One region of the Isachenkonia alkalipeptolytica genome, then DNA from elsewhere that is predicted to be linked to it. Evidence: riboswitches for the same ligand, from Rfam matches in the RefSeq annotation. Region 1 holds a riboswitch; the other holds the start of a gene.
What was found. Region 1 has a riboswitch for cyclic di-GMP ahead of ISALK_RS07620 (transglutaminase-like domain-containing protein). Riboswitches for the same ligand answer to the same signal wherever they lie in the genome.
Positions count from the first base shown of each region.

Region 2: it holds a riboswitch for cyclic di-GMP, as region 1 does, so the genes downstream of both, ISALK_RS13240 (PAS domain-containing protein) here and ISALK_RS07620 (transglutaminase-like domain-containing protein) in region 1, are expected to answer to the same signal.

Region 1 is NZ_SUMG01000007.1:115,659-118,829, reverse strand. It holds gene ISALK_RS07625 (GGDEF domain-containing protein) at 1-670, opposite strand, end outside; cyclic di-GMP riboswitch class I at 1,126-1,199, shown strand; cyclic di-GMP riboswitch class I at 1,239-1,312, shown strand; gene ISALK_RS07620 (transglutaminase-like domain-containing protein) at 1,326-2,606, shown strand; gene ISALK_RS07615 (hypothetical protein) at 2,716-3,171, opposite strand, start outside.
Region 2 is NZ_SUMG01000025.1:5,058-8,228, forward strand. It holds partial or broken gene ISALK_RS13235 (bifunctional diguanylate cyclase/phosphodiesterase) at 1-1,082, opposite strand, end outside; gene ISALK_RS13240 (PAS domain-containing protein) at 1,104-1,832, opposite strand; cyclic di-GMP riboswitch class I at 1,905-1,989, opposite strand; gene ISALK_RS13245 (alanine/glycine:cation symporter family protein) at 2,323-3,171, shown strand, end outside.

The DNA of each region.
Region 1 (3,171 bases):
TTTCCAGCTGTTCCAACAGGGGATGCAGGTATTCATGGAAGGTCTTATGATTGTAAAGATCCGTGGGGAGATCAATCTTCGACATTTTCTCCATGACCACATTTTTCATGAATAAATCCTTTTCATTTTCCAGGGAGGCCTCCAGCTTTTGAATAATTTCCTTTCCCTTGGCGGTGATCTGAATGCTTAAATAATACACGGAGCAGATGAGAAAGAGAAAGTTGATGATCATAATTTGGGTAAAGTCCCCATAGGGAGGATACCATAGCAAAAATGCGATGAAGGCGCATAAACTGATGATCAGGGCAAAGGTAATTTTTTGCCGGTGAAAGGTGATGGCGGCCATGAATATGGGCATTAGAAAAAGGCTTAAAAGGACCATGGGAATGGTATCGTGAATCAGCATTAAGCTTATGGAGATCAGCAGGGTATGTAAAATCAAAATATAGTCCTTATATTTCGGAAGCTTTGCCACCAGAAATTCGGCGAAGAGCATCATGGAAAGGGTCACCGCTGCGGGAAGGGCTACTCGATAAACCAGGTAATAGGAACGCTGAAATTCCGTAAAGAAAATATTGACAACAGGAGAGAAAATCGCCATGGTAACCGCCACCCAAAGATAGTTGAGCATCCGTCGGGTCCATTTTTTTTCATAGATAGATAAATCCATTGCAAACCATCCTTTCGATTCAAACCGGAGCTGTTTAAGGGGAATCCTACCAAGCTCATAGGATTGCCGATGTTATAAGAATTATGAAAGTCGGTTTTTTTCAATATTCTTCCTTGTGTGCTGAAACATACTATACTTCGTGTGCTGAAACACATTATACTTCAATTCTGACAATGAATCAAAACAGATATTGGGAAATCCGATTTTTAAGGCGCCGGAACCCATGGATCGAAAATCATTAGGTTCCCTTTTCCAGGAAGAATACCCAGAGTTTTGGATACAACCGACTGGGCAATTAAACCTACAAATTTGGGTTATCAAGGGTTTGAAGAGTTGAAGGGATAAAGGAATTCATAAAACCCCCTTTCATTTTTCTGATAATATGATATAATCGATTTACATAATATAAAGAAGAATAATTATTTGCTGATTTAATATGTGAAAAGAGCAACTGTTCACGATAAAAGCAAACCAAGGGAAATCTTGGGACGCAAAGCTATAGGGCCTAAGGAGGCAGCCAGCTACCGAACGACCGGTTTTTTTGTTGGGATAAACCCCGAATACTTTTCGCTGATAAAGGCAAACCAATAGGAATATTGGGACGCAAAGCTATAGGGTCTGAGAAGGCAGCCAGCTACCAAAGGAGGAGTAGGTTTTGAAAAAATTACTGATTATAATGACCATAGGGGCACTGCTGACCACCACCTCTTTCCTGTTTGCAAACAGCGAAGAGGAATTAATAGAAGAAAATTCTCCGGAGGGAGTAATCCAGCGAGGGGCCAATGAAATCCGAAGCCTTCCTCATTTTGATAACAGAACCCTGTTGAAGGATGACCAGGGGAATTGGCATATTATCAACGATTCAAAGGCTGAAAAGGAAAGTCGGGAAGATGAAGCGGCTCAATTAGAGAATAAATCAGATGGTGAATCAGATAAAGAACAAGAGGAAAGGAAGGAAGACCCAGGTAGCGCTGAAGGTGAAGTTGCTGAAGGAACTGATACTTCCGCTGACGGCTCCGGCGAGGATTCTTCGGAGGACAGTGCCTCAAGTTCTTCCGAATCGAAAAATTTGAGTGGGTCTGAAACCAAGGAAGAAAACAAAAGTGAGAGCAATGACGAAGCGGCGGAGGAAATTGAAACCGTAGCCGTAACACCGCCCAGATCTCCCAACGTCCCCTCCTACAGTGTGGACCGGGTAGGGATCCATCATAATGATGAAGGGGCTGTAACCGTGGTTTATCCCGGGGCTTCTGAAAAGCGCCTGCGGGTACTGGTTGAAAAAGGCGGAGAACGGTCGGCCTACAATCTGCATGACGGAACAAAAAACGCCGATGCCGTCGCTACGTATCCCCTGGAACGGGGAGACGGAACCTATCTGGTGCGGATCATGGAAAATACGGAGGGCAACAGCTACCGGGAACTGCACCGTAAGGAAGTAACTCTGAAAAGTCAACAAAAGCACGCCGTATACCTCAACTCCATTCAGGAGATCAACTGGAGCACCTCGGATCCCGCAATTCAGGAAGCGGCCCGTTTAACCGCAGGCAAGTCTTCCGATCGGGAGAAAGTACGGGCGGTGTATGATTATATGGTGCAAAACGTAACCTACGACCATGATAAAGTGGATCAGTTAAACACTTTTTACTTGCCGGATATCAATGAGACCTTCCGGAACCAAAAAGGAATTTGCTACGACTATGCATCCTTATTTGCAGCCATGCTTCGAAGTCGGGGGATTCCCATCCGAATGGTCAAGGGATACTCTGATGCCGTGGGCAATGGAGAAGTATACCATGCCTGGAACGAAGTGTATTTGGCCGATGAAGGTCGCTGGGTAATCATCGACACCACCCACGACGCTTCCCATGTACAGCAGGGACAAGCCGTGGATATGATCAAAGGTTCCGATGGTTTTTCTGTAACCCATAGATTGTAAGCCTGCAATTGTATTGGTGCATCGGTTGTACTCCAATTGTTTTAGTACAATGGTATTAGTACAACGGCTTTACGCCAACGGTTATAGTCTAATTGTTTTAGTACAACGATTATAATCCAACGGTAATAATAATGAAGATAATCCAAGGCAACCGAGCCTGTTTACTCATAGAAAACTGAACACCTGTAGAAAACTGAACACCTGCAGAAAACTGAACACTTGTAGAAAACTGAACACCTGTAGAAAACTGAACACCTGTAGAAAACTGAACACCTGCAGAAAACTGAACACTTGTAGAAGACTGAACACCTGTAGAAAACTGAACACCTGCAGAAGACTGAACACCTGCAGAAAACTGAACACCTGATGAACACCCTAAAATCGACATAGTGTTTTGGGGCGAGGATCCATCCCTTAGCAAAGGGCTTTTGGATCCAAGCCTCCTTATTGCAATAAGACATAGCAGAGGCCTCCGGAAAACCCCCGGGGGCTTTTTGCATGGGAGCGTCTCCAGGAGGAAGGCAGCGCAGGCTTTGGTGTGGTGGTTTTCCGCGGGTGGTTTTGG
Region 2 (3,171 bases), on a different contig from region 1:
CTCTTAACGGTTCCCCTTAAAATTTTTTTCGGATTGTTCCGGCTCATCTGCACTAAGTTTTTCAGTTTTTCTTTTTCCGCCCCATCCACAAAACTCCAAATATATTTTCCGATAATTTCCTGATCCTCGAATCCCATCATTCTTACAACCCCGGAGTTAATATATTTTACAATACCGTTATCATCGATTATTTCTAGGATTTCCTCTGAATTATCCAATAACATTTGATAACGGTTCTGCAAATTTTCAAACTCCTGTTGAGTTTTTTTCGCCTTTATCTCAATCTCTCTTTGACCGGTTATATCCTCAATATTTCCCCGGATCATGACCGGTGTTTCATCCTGATACAGGATTTCCACAAGATGCTTGATATGCCTTACCTCCCCCGTCGATGGAAGAATGCGAAACTCCACATTAAAGGGCTGCTCCTTTGGAGGGTGATCAATGGCTTGTTGAACAAGCGGTCGGTCTTCGGGATGAATCATTTTTAGAAATTCTTCAAACTCCGGTTCCCCCGCCTCGGGATCCAATCCGTAAATTTCAAAGGTAACCTCGGACCAGGATAATTGATAAGTTATTAAATCCATAGACCATACGCCCATCCGAAAAGCCCGTTGCACTTCTTGAAGGTCCCGATAGGTCTTTTGAATATCTTTTTCCAGCAGATGGGTATCTGTAAGATCTTCAATGGTTCCTACCAATGCAGTCAGTTTTCCCTCTTGAAATTCTCCGATTCCTTTGCTACGCACCAAATGGTATTCATCTTGTTTTGTCCCAATAATTCGGTACTGAATTTCATACTTTTCACCGTCTTTTAAGTTCTCGATAATTTCTTGAATCTTTCTTCGATCCTCGGGATGGATTCTTTTCATTACCTCTTCTCTTTTATGTTCACTGGCATGGGGATCCAGGTTATATATTTCCGGTAGATCCTTTCCGAATTCCACGGTGTCCCGGGTCAAATCCACTCGGTAACAGTTCTTCTCATTAAACTGTTCTTCCTTTGGAAGATTCTTCTGCAACGTGTCCAGGCTTCTTTCCATATAACGGTGATCCGTAAGGTCCTGGACCGTACCAATCATTTTATCGGGACTTCGATCCTTTCAATAAAACATTTCCGCCCGGGCATGAATGTCCTTTTGTTCCCCTTTATTGGTTATGATGCGAAAAATAAGATCTAAGGGCGTTCCTTTATAAGCTTTTTCCATGGCTTGCTCAAAACTTATTCGGTCCTCTCGATGGAGAAACTCCAGAACGTTTCGAAGGCTTCCGTCGAATTCTTCCGGAGCTCTTTTAAAGATTTGATATGTATCCGAAGAAGCATAAAACTCTTCTTTTTCAAAATCATAGGTCCAGGTTCCGATTTTCGAGAATGGTTCCGGGTTATACGGCTTCCGCTTAAGTCTCTTAAGTTCCGCTTCCATCTTCTTCTTTTCGCTTTGATCGGTAAAAATCCAAAACTGTCCTTCCAGTTCATCATATTCTTCGAAGGGGATCACGGTAACTTCCATAAGCATTTCTTCACCGGCTACCCCTATGTAGCTTTCCCGGATAATACTTTTTCCTTTGGCTGATCCTTCCAATTCTTCTTGGATTCCCTTCCCCTGATCCTTCGGCAAAAACCAATATATCCTCTGAAGCTCCAGTTCATCTCTCCTATGTCCGGTCAGCTTCATAAAAGCATTGTTCATACTAAGGATTTTCCCAGCCTTATCACATACGGCCATCGGATAAGGTAAGCTTTGTATCCATGCAAAATGTTCTTTCTTCAATTCTTCAACGCGGCTGTTTTTTATCCATCCTTCCAGAATGCCAAGTCCTTTTATCGCCATAGATATCCCACCCTATATATAAATTTTCCAAAAAAAAATAAACAACCCTCCGGTTGCCTATACCACCCTTAATACAGCAACCCGACTGTCATATCCAATAGAACGTAGACTCGTAGCTTTGCGTCATCACTTTTCAGTGATTTTGCCAATAAACTTTATTTAATTGAATAGATTCTTAAATTAACCTTGAGTAATATGATAACATGTTTTACAAAATTCTGCAAAACTCAAATTTATTTTTCATTACTCAAATAACTGATTTTATCTTTATAAATATATTGAAAGTATTATAAAATCTAAAATTTCAAAATATCCATTGTTCTCAGTAAATACCACAAATTTGCCGATTATTCATCTTTCTTATCATAAATTTGCCGATTGGATTTTTATATATTGTTAATTAGTTAACGATATTATATGCTTTGATAGCAAGTATTTATACCTATTTTTATTTACATTCATCAATCTAATTCATAAGGAGGTTTTACTAATGGAAGGTTTTTTTGAAGTGATTCGTTATCTCAACAGTTTACTGTGGGGTCCGCCGATGCTGGTTCTTTTGCTTGGTACCGGTGTATGGTTCACCATCAAATTACGTTTTGTGCAGGTTCGAAAGATAAGGTTGGTTTTTAAGAAGACCTTTGGCGACGTGTTTAAAAAAAGTGTGAAAGCCGACGAAGACGGGATGTCCTCTTTTCAAGCTTTGGCCACGGCCATTGCCGCCCAGGTCGGCACCGGAAATCTTGCCGGAGTGGGAACCGCTATTGCCGCCGGTGGTCCGGGGGCCGTATTTTGGATGTGGCTCAGTGGATTTTTCGGAGCCGGAACAATTTTTGCGGAAGCGATTTTAGGACAAACCTACAACACCCGGGTTGATGGACAGAAAGTGGGGGGACCGGCCTATTATATAAAGCATGGTCTAGGAAGCCCTGCTTTAGCCGGTTTCTTTGCGATTTCCATTATTATCGCCCTGGGTTTTATCGGAAATATGGTGCAGTCCAACTCCGTTTCCGATTCTATGCATGCGGCTTTTGGTATTCCCCACATCGTTCTAGGAATTATTACGGCTATTGTTGTAGCTGCCATTATTATGGGAGGAATCTCCCGAATCGCCTCCTTTACCGTTACCATCGTACCGATTATGGCAGGAATCTATATTATGGGATGCCTTGCAATTATTATTATGAATTTAAGCGAAGTGATCCCTGCGTTTAGAATGATTATTCATAGTGCTTTTAACCCCATGGCCGCCACCGGGGGTGTTATTGGTGTTACTGTTAAAGAGGCGATGCGTTACGGGATCGCCAGAGGACTGTTTTCCAACGAAGCCGGAATGGGT